2 regions of the Rothia sp. HMSC071B01 genome follow, and region 2 is predicted to be linked to the other one. Evidence: predicted binding sites of a transcription regulator. Region 2 holds the regulator's gene; the other holds the start of a gene.
What was found. Region 2 encodes LexA, which represses DNA repair genes until DNA is damaged. Its sites were predicted from a motif close to TCGAACANNTGTTCGA; they were not measured.
Positions count from the first base shown of each region.

Region 1: the regulator LexA is predicted to act here: its motif matches at 2,019-2,034, upstream of uvrA (excinuclease ABC subunit UvrA).

Region 1 covers NZ_KV795070.1:259,925-267,292, forward strand. Annotated here, with positions in the region: gene HMPREF2527_RS02670 (MBL fold metallo-hydrolase) at 1,143-1,916, shown strand; gene uvrA (excinuclease ABC subunit UvrA) at 2,058-4,946, shown strand; gene HMPREF2527_RS02680 (GNAT family N-acetyltransferase) at 4,992-6,164, shown strand; gene HMPREF2527_RS02685 (glycoside hydrolase family 1 protein) at 6,351-7,368, opposite strand, start outside.
Region 2 covers NZ_KV795081.1:20,103-27,470, forward strand. Annotated here, with positions in the region: gene HMPREF2527_RS08280 (HisA/HisF-related TIM barrel protein) at 1-42, opposite strand, end outside; gene HMPREF2527_RS08285 (type 1 glutamine amidotransferase family protein) at 42-809, opposite strand; gene HMPREF2527_RS09625 (LysM peptidoglycan-binding domain-containing protein) at 928-1,584, opposite strand; gene lexA (transcriptional repressor LexA) at 2,414-3,088, shown strand; gene HMPREF2527_RS08300 (ATP-dependent DNA helicase) at 3,334-5,406, opposite strand; gene hflX (GTPase HflX) at 5,413-7,125, opposite strand; gene HMPREF2527_RS08310 (class I SAM-dependent methyltransferase) at 7,268-7,368, shown strand, end outside.

The sequences.
Region 1 (7,368 bases), on a different contig from region 2:
CTGTAGTGATTATAAGGGGAAGTAGAGTACCTGAAAACGGGGGAGTGAAGGATTCTGAAACCCCTGGTGGAGGGGTCTTTCAACCTTTCATTGAGGCTTCTAGAGCGCCTGTTTTGAGGGTGAAATTGGTACGTGCTGGTTAATAATTGGGCTCTATTTGTGCTTAAAGGTCAGGTTTTATTAAACAATCTATAGAGGTTGATTTTTTAGTGACACACTGTCTTGCATTTTGTGAAAATATGGTATTGACTAGGTACTTTGTTTTTTGAAAGATGTTTTTTTGGGTGGCTCTAGGGAGCCTTTTGGGTGAGGTATTGTTATTGTTTTGTAATAAAACCTCTACTTTAGGGGGTACCTACAGGGGTAAAACAGACCAATTGATTTTGCCCTCGCGCGAATAATTGTGCAGATTTTGAACGGTGAGCAGTACATTTTTTCCTGCTCATGAAGTTGCAAGTACTTGAAGATACTTTCACCTTAACCCTCTACTTCCGCAGAATACCGGGCTAAAACTGGGTATTGAACCTTTGGGATTGCCGAGTGTGGAGCTTAAGTTAAAGGTGCACCGAAGTGCCAAAAGAGGGAAATTCTAAAATTATTTTGGGTGAAATAAGTCACGCTAAAACTCGAAAAAAATGAAATTGGTACGTATGGATACCCTAAAAAACACCTGTTTTTATTACAGAATGATTACAATGAGGCGCGGGTCACTAAATCCGGCTCTCCGTACCAAATTGGGTGGTAAAACAGCCCCCAAAAAGTTCGCTACTATTGAGTCATCAAGTAATCGTGAGATTTCCAAAGTCCTCGGGTTGCTTGTGTTTGAGTGAGTGATAGATACCCCTGGGTGTCATGAGAAGCGACTGTGTATCGATGCGCAGTCGCTTCTCTGTTTAACTTTTGAATTTCAGTGGAACCTCAGCCGGGCGGGATCCAGCCGGGCTGAATCCAGCCGGAACCTAATCCGCGCTGAACCCAATCTGTATCGAGCGTGCTCCAGAATCTGTTCCCTGTGCATCCCGCACATGCATCCCGCACAGGCAACCCGTACATGTACCCCGCGCGTTCAACGCCGAATGCGCTGATAGGGGAGTATTACGCATAGGTGCCTGCTGTGCGGTCACAACCCCTACACTGGAACTATGACTACTTACCCCGAACCCACCCTCATCTTTGAGAACCCCGAACTGACCGTCCGTGCGTTCAGCGTCTCCGAGATGGACAACAGCGTCTACCTCATCACCATGCGCGCCACCGGCGAGCAGGTACTCATCGACCCCGCAGACGACGCAGAAGAACTCTACGCCTACACCCTCGACGCGCTCCTGCACGACTGCCCGCAGCTCGAACTGGCAGACGGCGAAGAACGCCGCGTGCGCGTTATGGAGAGGGACGAGGACTTCAACTCCCTCAAGCCCCGCGCAATCGGTCTGACCGGCATCCTGGTCACCCACGGCCACTGGGACCACATCCGTGCCATTAAGGAGCTCGACCGCCTCACCGGTGCCGTCACCTCCGCAGGCGCCGCTGACGCAGCCGCTATTAAGGAGCAGGAAGACTACACCGTCGAAGAGGAGCTGACCGGCGGCGAAAGCTTCGACTTCTATCTCTCTGACACCGTCATTCACGCCCTGCACGTGCCCGGCCACACCCCAGGATCCATCGTCTACACCCTCGAAACCACCTGGGAAGACGGCACTCCCGCAACCCTGCTGTTCACCGGCGACGCTCTCTTCCCCGGCGGCGTGGGCAAGACCGACTCCCCGCAGCAGTTCGGCGAGCTCTTCTCCAACGTGCTCGAAAAGCTCTTCGGCGGCTTTGAAGACGACGCCATCGTACTGCCCGGCCATGGCCGCTCCACCACCCTCGGCGACGAGCGCCCCCACCTGGAAGAGTGGGGAACCCGTGGCTGGTAAACCGCGCCTGACGAATTGCGCCTCCTAGTCCGCCTCATATAAGTACTGCACCCTCATGCCTTCACCGGCCGCATAATCCCACCGGTGAAAGGTATGAGGGTGTAGAATTTAAGTTCGAAGATTAAGACGAAAGGATTTTCGATGACACCCCGCCCGGCACACGGAAGCACCGCACTCAAAGCGAACGACCTGACCAGCATCCGGGTTCAGGGCGCCCGCGAAAACAACCTCAAGAACGTAGACCTGACCATCCCGCGCGATGCGATGGTCGTCTTCACCGGCCTCTCCGGTTCCGGTAAGTCCTCCCTCGCCTTCGATACCATCTTTGCGGAAGGTCAGCGCCGCTACGTTGAGTCGCTGTCCTCCTACGCGCGCATGTTCCTCGGACAGGTCGACAAGCCCGACGTAGACTTCATCGAGGGCCTCTCCCCGGCGGTGTCTATTGACCAGAAGTCCACCTCCAAGAACCCGCGCTCAACCGTCGGTACCATCACCGAAATCTACGACTACATGCGTCTGCTCTGGGCGCGCATCGGCCACCCGCACTGCCCCGAATGCGGCGAAGAAATCACCCAGCAGACTCCGCAGCAGATCGTGGACATTCTGCAGGAGTATCCCGAACGCACCCGCCTGCAGATTCTCGCGCCCGTCGTCAGCGCACGTAAGGGCGAGTTTGTCGACCTCTTCAAGGACCTGCTGACCCAGGGCTATTCGCGCGCCCGCGTGGACGGCGAAACCGTGCAGCTCTCCGACCCGCCCAAGCTCGCCAAGCAGTACAAGCACACCATTGATGTGGTCGTCGACCGTATCGTCATTAAGGACGGTATTCACCAGCGCCTGACCGACTCCATTGAAACCGCGCTCAAGCTCGCCGACGGCCGCGTACTCATCGACTTCGTGGACCGCGAGCAGGACGACCCCGAACGCACCCGCTCCTTCAGCGAAAACCTCGCCTGCCCCAACAACCACCCGCTGCAGATCGACACCATCGAGCCGCGCGCCTTCTCCTTCAACTCGCCGTTCGGCGCATGTAGCGCCTGCGATGGCATCGGCTCGCGCCTGGAAGTAGACACCGAACTGCTCGTACCCAACCCCGACCTGACCCTCGGCGAGGGCGCTATCGCCCCCTGGTCACAGGGCAAAGCAACCACCGAATACTGGCTGCGCCTGCTCGCAGGCCTGGGGGAGGAGCTCGGCTTCGACCTGAACACCCCCTTCAAGGACCTGCCCGCCAAGACCCGCGCCGCCATCCTGGACGGCAAGGACTACAAGGTTGAGGTGTCCTACCGCAACCGATTCGGCCGCGAACGCCGCTACACCTCCGGGTTCGAGGGCGTGAAGGCGTACATCAAGCGCAAGCACGAAGAAACCGAATCGGACTTCGCCCGCGACCGCTACGAACAGTACATGCGCCAGGTCGCCTGCCCCTCCTGCGGTGGCGCGCGCCTGAACCCGACCATCCTCGGCGTGAAGGTCGGAGGCCAGTCCATCGCAGACATCACCGACCTGTCCCTGGCTGACGCGCTCGCTTTCGTGCGCGGACTGCAGCTCAGCGCCCGCGAAGCCAAGATTGGCGAGCAGGTCCTCAAAGAAATTGACGCGCGCCTGCAGTTCCTGCTGGACGTTGGCCTGGATTATCTGACCCTCTCACGCTCCGCCGGTACGCTCTCCGGCGGTGAGGCGCAGCGCATCCGCCTCGCAACCCAGATTGGTTCGGGCCTGGTCGGCGTGCTCTACGTGCTCGACGAGCCCTCCATCGGCCTGCACCAGCGCGATAACCGCCGCCTCATTGAAACCCTGACCAAGCTGCGCGACATGGGCAACACGCTTATCGTGGTTGAGCATGACGAAGACACCATGCGCGAAGCCGACTGGATTGTGGACGTAGGACCCGGCGCCGGCGAACACGGCGGCGAAATCGTGCACTCCGGCAGCTTTGAAGAGTTGCTGAAGAACACCAAGTCCATTACCGGCGACTACATGGCTGGCCGCCGCAGCATTGAGGTGCCCGCATCCCGCCGCTCCGTGGACAAGGAACGCCAGCTGACCGTGCGCGGCGCCCGCGAAAACAACCTCAAGAACGTGACCGCGTCCTTCCCGCTGGGCGTGTTTACCGCGGTGACCGGCGTGTCCGGCTCGGGTAAATCCACCCTCGTCAACGACATTCTGTACACCTCCCTGGCGAACAAGCTCAATGGCGCCAAGCAGGTACCCGGCCGCCACAAGAGCATCGACGGCCTGGAACACCTGGACAAGGTCATTCACGTGGACCAGTCGCCCATCGGCCGTACCCCGCGCTCGAACCCCGCCACCTACACCGGCGTGTTCGACCACATCCGCAAGCTGTTCGCAGAGACCAGCGAAGCGAAAATGCGAGGCTACACCCCCGGCCGATTCTCCTTCAACGTCAAGGGCGGCCGCTGCGAGGACTGCTCCGGCGACGGCACCCTGAAGATTGAAATGAACTTCCTGCCGGACGTGTACGTGCCCTGCGAAACCTGCCACGGCAAGCGCTACAACCGCGAAACCCTCGAAGTACACTACAAGGGCAAGACCATTGCAGACGTACTCGAAATGCCCGTGGAAGAAGCCGCAGAGTTCTTCGCCGCGTTCACCCCGATTGCGCGCCACCTGAACACCCTCGTGGACGTGGGCCTGGGCTACATTCGCCTGGGTCAGCCCGCAACCACCCTCTCCGGTGGTGAAGCGCAGCGCGTGAAGCTCGCAACCGAACTGCAGAAGCGCTCCAACGGTCGCTCCATCTACGTGCTGGACGAGCCGACCACCGGTCTGCACTTTGAAGACATCCGCAAGCTGCTCGCCGTGCTGCAATCGCTGGTGGACAAGGGCAATAGCGTCATCACCATCGAGCACAACCTGGACGTGGTTAAGTGCGCCGACTGGATTATCGACATGGGCCCCGAAGGCGGTAGCGGCGGCGGCACCGTCATCGCTGAAGGAACCCCGGAGCAGGTGGCTCAGGTGAAGGGCTCGCACACCGGCGCGTTCCTTGCAGAGATTTTGAGCTAGTTGAGATCCTGAACTAGTCGAGAACTTGAACTAAAGGAAACCTACGTGACTGATACTCAAGGAACCGAACCTAACTCGGGAGCCGAGCGCTCTGCGGGTGCTGCGGGCTTTGGCGCGCGCCGAGACACTGTGAACCGGGGTGTTGTGAATCGTGGCGCTGTGACCACCGCGGACCGTGCGCGGCACATCCTGCACACCCAGCTGGAGGCGGACTTTTGCCAGGCACCCGGCTCGATTAGCCGCGCCCTTCAAGAGCTACGCGACTACCCGGAAGCCGAGAGCCTGCCGCTGCTCGCCACCGTGCAGCCGCCCTCCGAGAAGATGGGTGCCGCACGCCGCCGCAACGACGACATTTGGGAGTTGCGCGTCGCCAACTATGCGAGCGTCGGCATTCTCTGCGCCAAGCATCCGCGCGTGCTCGACAGGGCAATCGACTACATGCTCGGCGATCAGTCGAACTGGCTGGGTGACTACGCGCCGCTGCGCCAGCTCAATGAACTGGTCACCCCCTACACGCTGCAGGTCAGCGGCACGAGCGTCTACTACACGCCCGGCCGCGCCCTGCTGAACTCGGTCGTACCCGAGGGTGTGCAGGCGCAGGAAGTGAAGTGCGCCGTGCCCGGTGTGGGCATGATGCGCCGCGTTGACCCCGCCGAACTGAAGGCGGCGCTGCTTGCCGAAATCACCGGCGAGCGCACCATCCGCAGGGAGGCAAACGCCTCCGCGGGGGCACTTGAGGTTGACCCGGAAGACACGGAGGCGCGCGTAACCCGCCTGCGCGTGGAGCTGCTGGACGCTGAGCAGATTGAGCGTTTCCGCGGGGATAAGCGCTACTCGAACGCGCTGGGCTTTAGCGTGACCCGCCCGGATGTGCTGGTGCTCGCCGCATACCCGGTGGAAGAGGATGCAGCTGATGTACCCGCGGCGGGGGAGAGCGACCCTGCGCTCGCAGACCCTATCGCCCTCGTGGGTGTGAGCGACGATTCGCCGATAATGCGCCAAATCGGTATCGATGTGCTGCCCGCCTGGCGCGGCGCCGGCATCGCCAGCGTGCTGGTGCGTGATGCCGCACGTCTGACCCTGGCGGAAGGGTACCTGCCGTTCTACGGTACGAGCCCCTCGCACATCCTCTCGCAGAGGGTCGCGATGAACGCCGGGCTGGTGCCGACCTGGTGGGAGTACGTCTCGACCAGTCTGAATGACCTGCCCATGGACTAGGTTTGCTTACAGACTAGATTTGCCCGCGCTAGGCATAACGGACATGCGCAAAAGCCCCCGAGATTCAGAGTCTCGGGGGCCTTTTGTCGCTGGTTTCGCGGGGCTCAGGCTTACGAGGGGGCCTGAGTTTCACGCGCCGTGAATTTCGCGTGCTAGTTTCGCGGGGCGGGGGTAGAACCTGACAGGTTACAGCTCCGCGCCGTTGCTGGCAATCACCTCGCGGTACCAGTGGAAGGACTTCTTACGGTAGCGCTCCAGGGTGCCGGAGCCATCGTCGTTGCGGTCCACGTAGATGAACCCGTAGCGCTTGGACATCTGCGCGGTCGAGGCGCTAATCATGTCGATGCAGCCCCATGTGGTGTAGCCGAGCACGTTCACGCCGTCCTCGATGGCTTCACGCACCGCGCGCAGGTGCTGGCGCAGGTAGTCGATGCGGTAGTCATCCTCCACGGTGAGCTCACCGTTCACCTCAACCAGTTCGTCGCGGGCGCCCAGGCCGTTCTCCACGATGAATAGCGGCTTCTGCCAGCGGTCCCAATACTGGTTGAGGACCACGCGCAGGCCGGTCGGGTCGATCTGCCAGCCCCATTCGCTGGAGGGCAGGGTCGGGTTCGCCACGCCACCGAGGATGTTGCCCTCGCCGCGCTCGCCTCGTGCCGGGTCGCCGGTCGCGCAGGTGGACATGTAGTAGCTGAACGACACGAAATCCACAGTGTTCTTCAGGTCCTCGCGGTCCTGCTCGGTGATGTTCAGCTCCACACCCTTCTCACGCAGGGCACGCAGGAAGTAGCCGGGGTATGCGCCGCGCACGTGCACGTCACCGAACGCGAAGTTCGCCTGCTCCGCCTGCAGTGCGGCGAGTACGTCGGCGGGGTCGGGGGTGAGCGGGTAGGTGGGCATGGCAAGAATCATGCAGCCGATCTGTGCGCCCGGTGCCAGTTCGCGTGCCGCAGCGGTGGCGCGCGCGGAGGCGACCAGCTCGTGGTGCATCGCCTGGTAGAGGTCGGCGTCGCTGAGCTGATCCGCCGGGGTGTTGATGCCACCGGACATGAACGGCAGGTGCAGCATGGAGTTGATTTCGTTGAAGGTCAGCCAGTACTTCACGCGCTTGCCGTAGCGGGCGAACACGGTGCGGGCGTAGCGTTCGTAGAAGCCGATGAGTTCGCGGCTGGTCCAGCCGTTGTACTGTTCGACCAGGTGCAGC
Region 2 (7,368 bases):
AATATCAACGGCGGGCAGAAGTTCAAGAGCGGGTGCAGACATTAGTTACCTCCCGCCGCAGTAGCGGAGTCACCAGAAGACAGGCGACCGGTCGCCGCCAGGGATGCAACCCAGCGGCGCATAAACTCCGCACCCAGCTCACCAGATCCCACCGGGCAGAACTGCACCGCCGTCAGCGGACCGTTCTCAACCGCCGCGATATAGGCGGGCTCGGTGACAGTCCACGTCACCGCCGGAGGGGCAATATATTCAATGCTCTGATCAAAAGCCCACTCAAAAACGCCGTGCTCAGATTTGAAGTGAGCCTCACCCTCAAGATCCTTGAGCAACGTACTATCGGAGGAAGAACGCAGGGCAGAAGCACCGGGCGCCAGGTCTCGGGCAGAAAGCTCCACGCTCTCACCGGGCCACTCCCCCATGCACTGCACCTGAACCTGCCCCATCTGCGGATGCTCCACCGTCACCGAGTCGAAGAGGCAGCTCAACGCCGCACCGGCAACCAGCACCGGACGACCGCCAGCAACACGGCGACCAATCACGCGCTCAGCGTCCTTAGCTTTCAGGTCTTCGTACGCCTCGAGAGAGCTCACACCGCCGGTCACCACCATGCCGTCAGCTTCACGCAACTGGTCGGGCACAGCGGTCACGATAACGTCCGCCCCCGCATCCTGAAGAAGCTTCACCAGAGGACCACGAGTTCCGGGATCCCCCAAAACGGCAACCACGGGACGAGCGGGCTGAGTGGTCTGTACAGATTCAGTTTCGACGGGTGTGGTTGCAGCGGGTGTGGGTTCAGCGGGAACAGGCATCGGTGCGCTCCTATTTCATAGGCTCAAGAATTCGACTCAAGCGCTCAGCTTGAGAGATAGCGGGTTCGGAGTCAAGACATCAACCTCATGCAGAAGCCAACCACGTACGTGTCCATGCTTAGCGCTGAGTCTGAGGAATTTCCAGACGCTGACCGGCATCAACAGAGGTGCTGGTCAACGAGTTCAACTCCATAATACGAACCACAGTATCACGGGTGTCACCCTGCGGATCCACCGCCTGAGCAATATCCCACAGGGTCTCGCCATGCTTGACCACAACGACGGTTCGAGTCACCGAAGCGTTCTCCACAGAAGCAGAAGCCGCCGGGCCAAAGAAGCTAATAGCACCGAGCACAATCAGCGCCGCCAAAGTCAGCAGAGGCAGCCCCTTCAGGAAACCGCGCACAGTACCAAGACGACGAATAGAAGCGGGAACCGCGCGCAGAAACTCGCCGCCCTTAGCCAGAAGAACACTCTTCACGCTAGGGGTCGGCGCATCAGAAGCAGTCTGCGCGCCAGAAGCTACAGAGCGAACCGGTGCCTGAATAGAGCCAGCAGGGGCAGAAGCGGCGGGAACACGAGTAGGCTGACCCACCTGAGCGGGGCGAGGCGCATGAGCCGCACGAGAAGAGCGAACAGACTGCGAAGACGCAGGCACACGAGAACGCCCCTGCACGGTGCTGGCGGACGCAGTGCGGGCGGGGTGAAGTACCACCAAACCTGCCGGAAGGTGTGCAGAAGTGTCACGAGAAGCAAGAGGTGTTGCAGTAGTCATTGTGGTTCCTTTCTCTTAGCTCGCCCCGGGGTTACCTCGCGGGTCTAGCAATGCCGAGCGATACCCGCTCGGAGGTCCTAGTTGAGTGATAACTATGGAGTGGTGATTGTTAGGCGATAACTATTGGGTAGCTATTCTCTAGTTAGGTCAGAGCGCCGGATGCACCGGGTTGCGCTGGGTCGCCCCAACACCCCATCCCCTGCGCTCTCTCTTCGCCGGATGCTCCCTAGAGCATCCGGGGTAGATCGTGCGAAGAGAGAGGCAGAGGATTCGAATACATTCGAACACTCCTTCACTCGCCCCTCCTGGAAGACTCCGGGTCGAATCTTCGAATATTTTTCGAACATTCACCCGTAAATCCTGAATTTCAGGAGAGATTCAAGAGTATATACGAACTCTTGTTCTAAAGTCTAGCAGAGATGTACTAAAAATTTCTTCGAGTTTCGAAGAAAAAATCTAGAATATTTGTTTGAGTTTTTCGGTGTAGTGTTCTACACTGGTGTCAAGAGACGTTCCACACGCTCCTGATGAGTCCTACTCACAGCAGGTTTCTGTACCCGTTACAGCTTGGTTCTGTATCTAAATGCAGGTGCTGCTGACTGAGTTTTATAGGGCGGAGGCGCATACTCGTTGCCCGCGTATCGCTCCGGCACGGATAGAATTCCTCCACCCCCTGACGAGATAAGACCAATTTCAGCAGAACCAAAAAATTTTTAGGACACCATCGGAAAACGTGTGAAGCACCCATCCGTGCCCCGACCGGACTGTGTCTCAAACAGACTGCAGAGACCGGAATACAGAAATCGGGGCACAGACCGAAGGAAAAGAAATGGCAACAGCACCCCGTCCGGCGCTGACCGCGCGCCAGCAGAAGATTCTTGACGCGATCCGCACCGAGATTGAACAAAAGGGTTACCCGCCGTCCATGCGCCAGATTGGTGACATGGTGGGTCTTGCGTCCCTGTCTTCGGTCACTCACCAGCTCGGCCGTCTCGAGACCATGGGCTACATTCGCCGCGACCCCAAGCTCCCCCGCGCCATTGAGGTGCTGGATGAGAACGGCGTCGGCATCCACGGTAGCGCTTCCTCTTCCCTGCCCGAGCTGCCGAACTTCGAAGTCGGCGATGAGGACCTCGTACCCGTTCCCCTGGTTGGACGAATTGCAGCGGGCGGCCCCATTACCGCCGAGCAGTCCGTGGAGGATGTGCTTGCCCTGCCCCGCCAGCTGGTCGGTAACGGCAAGCTTTTCATGCTCAAGGTCAAGGGCGATTCCATGATTGACGCCGCAATCTGCGACGGCGACTGGGTGGTTGTCCGCGAGCAGCACACCGCAGACAACGGCGATATCGTTGCTGCTCTGCTCGACGATGAAGCAACCGTAAAGGTGTTCCGTCAGGTTGACGGCCACACCTGGCTCATGCCGCGCAACTCCAACTACGAGCCGATTATGGGTGACCGCGCAACCGTCATGGGTAAGGTCGTCTCCGTGCTGCGTAGTCTCTAGAAAACCACAGCCTCTAGAAGATGCAGTCTCTGAAAGACGCGGGCTCTAAACAGCCACAGCATCTCAAAGAAGCTGTTTTAAACAACACAGCCTCTAAAAGACATAGCTACGAGGCTTTTAGCTCTCTATAGAAATCACCCCGGTGATACGTAAACGTTCACGTATCACCGGGGTGATTTCTATATGTCTAAATTTATATGCCCAAAACGGGGCGGCGGCGCGGCAAGGAATGGATCTCGCCCGAGCTAACGCTCAATACTCGCCGAAAGACGAGCCAGCGCACCAATCACGGCTGCCTTATTCTGCGTCGACCACATCGGCGGCATCGCCTTCATCAAGAAACCGCCGTAACGTTTAGTCGCCACACGAGAATCCAGTACAGCCACCACGCCGCGGTCAGACACCGAACGAATCAGGCGGCCCGCGCCCTGCGCCATACGAATCGCCGCATGGTGAGCAGAAACCGCCATAAAGCCGTTACCGCGGTGACGGTTCACCGCCTCCGTACGAGCCTGCGCAATCGGGTCGTCCGGGCGGGGGAACGGAATGCGGTCCATCACCACCAGGCGGCAAGAGTCACCCGGAACATCCACGCCCTGCCATAGGCTCATCGTTCCGAACAGGCATGAGTCAACGTCCTCGCTGAACTCCTCCACCAGAGCCTTGAGCGAAGACTCACCCTGCAGAAGAATGTTCAGGTCGCTATGCTCACGCATGTACTCGGCGGCACGCTCAGCGGCACGCTTCGAGGAGAACAGGCCCAGGGCGCCGCCCTCCGACGCCTCGCACAGCTCACGCAGACGCTCCAGCTGACCCTCGTGCACACCAAATCCCGGAGGCTTCAAATCTCCGGCAACGTACATGATGCCCTGCTTGCGGTAGTCGAAAGGTGAACCCACATCGATACTCGTCCAGCGCGGCGCACCCTCCCCTTGCAGTCCCAGGGCAGCGGCTGCAACATCAAAAGAGTCACCCACCGTCAGGGTCGCACTCGTCAAAATCACGGTGCGGTCAGCGAACAGGCCGTCACGCAACTGCAGGCCAACGCTCAACGGAGCGATATTCAGGGTCGCCGGGTCGGTATCGGAAGCAGCCACGTAGCGGCCGTTCTCCCAACCGCCCTGACGAGAAATCCACAGAACGTCCTGCTCGCCCGAAGCCTCCAGAATGCGGCTGCTCATATCGTGCACCTCAGAGACACGCGAGCGCGCCATCTGCAGGCCGGCGTCAACGTCCTGACCGTCCGGTTTGGTATCGGACAGGGCGGTGCGGGCGGCATCGTTGACCGCAGAAATAGCGGTCAAAAGGCGACCGTCCAGGCCTTTCAGCAGGCCCTCGGCAAGACCCTCGAACGCGGTCTCCAGGGTGCCGGCTGCCATTTCCAGTGCGCCGGAATCAGCCTTCGAATGCTTCTTCACGCTACGTGCCGCACGGCGAACCATCGCAACCGTCAAAGAACCAGACACGGCACCGGTCACGCGGTCCACCAGCTCATGAGCCTCATCAATAATGACCGTCTCATGTTCGGGCAGAACCTTCATGCCTTCAAAAGCATTAATCGCCAGCAGGGCGTGGTTCGTGATGACAATGTCAGCCTCAGCGGCACGGCTACGCGCCATCTCGCTAAAGCACTCTTCCACCAGCGGGCAACGGCGACCCAAACACTCGGCGGCGCTGACCGATACCTGAGCCCAGGCGCGGTCAGAGACGCCGGGCTTCAGCTCGTCACGGTCTCCGGTCTCCGTGCGGTCAGCCCACTCGCGCAGGCGCACCACTTCCTCACCCACGCGCGAGGTCGAAGAAGGCATGTCGAAGAGAGCATCCGGCTCGTCTTCCGGGTAGCCGCCCTCCAGCTTGTGCAGGCAGAGGTAGTTATTGCGGCCCTTGAGCAGAGCCACCTGCGCCTGCGACTCCGGGCGCGGCTCCAGCGCTTGTAGAAGACGCGGAATATCGCGGTTCACGATCTGCGCCTGCAGGGCAAGAGTCGCCGTCGCAACCACAATCGGCTGGTCCGACTCCCCCACCCGCGCCAGGGCAGGAACCAGGTAGCCCAGGGACTTACCGGTACCGGTACCCGCCTGGACCAACAGGTGACGCTGCAGTTCAAGAGCCTGCGCCACATGCGCCGCCATGATGCGCTGACCGGCACGGTTCTGACCGCCGGTGGCGGCAACCGCCTCGTCCAGCAGGGTCAGGGCATCCTTCGCACCGGGCAGGGTCTCAAGCTCCTGCCCGGTGAATCGGGTGCCGTCGGTTGCCGGTCCGGGTACAGTTCCCGGGGTGTTTTTGGGCGCGTTGATGCTCTCGGTCACGCTCATACGCTCCTAGCGAGCCTCAGGGGTAGAGGACTGCTCGGAAACAGAAGCGGTCGCTTCGGTGAGGGCGTGTGCCTCCGCAAGTTCCTCTTCCAGAACCTCCAGCAGGTCGCCCTCCAGCACATACTCGGACAGTTCGGAGGCGACATCCTCACGAACCAGAGCCACCACGAAGGTGCCGTCCGATACGAAATCAGTGCTCTTAATTTCGGCGTCCCACTCGTGCAGGCGCGAAATAATCTCACCGTGCGAGTACGGAATCAGCAGCCTCACCTCAATGGAGGGGCGCGGAATGGTGTCCGCAATCTTCTGCTTCAGCTCCTCAATACCCTCACCGGTACGCGCCGAAACAATCACATGCTCCGGCTCGCGCTGGCGCATACGCTCCAGCACGAACGGGTCGGCGGCATCCGCCTTATTCAGCACAATGATCTCGGGGATATGGCGGGCGTCAACCTCCGCGATGACCTCGCGGACAGCACGAATCTGCCCCTCCGGGTCCGGGTGCGAAGCATCCACCACGTGCAGGATGACGTCAGCGTCAGCGACCTCTTCCAGGGTGGAGCGGAACGCCTCCACCAGCTGGGTCGGCAGCGAACGCACGAACCCCACCGTGTCAGAAAGGGTGTAGCCGATACCGTCCGGGGTCTGAGCCTTACGGACGGTCGGATCCAGGGTCGCAAACAGGGCGTTCTCCACGAGCACGCCCGCGTCGGTCAGACGGTTCAGCAGGGAGGACTTACCCGCGTTCGTGTACCCGGCAATAGCAACCGAAGGCACACGGTTACGGCGACGGTTCAGACGCTTCGTCTCACGCGCCGGCGCCATCGCAGCAATCTCACGCTTAAGCTTCGCCATGCGAGCGCGCAGGCGGCGGCGGTCCATCTCAATCTTGGTTTCACCGGGACCACGCGAACCGATACCCTCACCGGCTGCGGCACGGCCACCCGCCTGACGGGACAGGGACGCACCCCAACCACGCAGACGCGGCAGCATGTACTCCAGCTGAGCCAGCTCAACCTGCGCCTTACCCTCGCGGGACTTAGCGTGCTGAGCGAAAATATCGAGAATCAGGGCGGTGCGGTCAATAACCTTGACCTTCACAATGTCTTCGAGGGCGCGACGCTGAGAGGGAGCCAGTTCAGAGTCGACAATGACGGTGTCGGCGCCGGTCGCCTCCACAATGTCCTTGAGTTCCAGTGCCTTACCGGAGCCGAGGAAGGTGCCGGGGTCCGGCTTGAGGCGGCGCTGAACCAGGCCGTCCAGAACCTCGGAACCTGCGGTTTCAGCCAGTGCCGCGAGCTCACGCAGGGAGTTCTCTGCGTCCTCTACGGTGCCTTCAGTCCACAGACCAGCCAGCACCACGCGCTCCAAGCGCAGCTGGCGGTACTCGACCTCGGTGACGTCTTCAAGTTCGGTTGAGAGGTTCGCGGTACGGCGCAGGGCGCGGCGCTCAGCGAGATCTTCCTGATCACCGTCATATTCGGAGTGCTCGCGCTGAACGTCAGAAATTTCGCGCGCGCGGGTATCCAGCACACGGCGGCTATTGTTGCCGTGGGTGCTGGAAGAATTATCGCTGTGATGCGCGGTACCGGCGGCGTCATACGTAGTGACGGAGGCGGCGGCCTGGGATCGGCCCAGAACGCGGTCTACGGTGCGGCGCAGCTGCTCATCGCTGGGCAGCTTTTCGGTATCAGATACGGGGGTGTTCTTAGAATTCATACGATTCTAATTCTACCGCCGTTGCCCGCATCGGGTAGGGGGTTCGGTCGCCTGTGCGCTCAGGGCGTGCAAGCTATTGCCCCACCCGCGCATACTCTGCCCGTGTGCGGCGGGTTCTTGCCCTACCGGTACACTGGATAGCATGAGCGAGCAGCATTATTTCTCTGAAACCCCCGAGACCGAGTTCAAGCCCCGCCCCGTGCAGGTGGAGCTTGCCGGTCGCAAGGTCACTGTCACTACAGC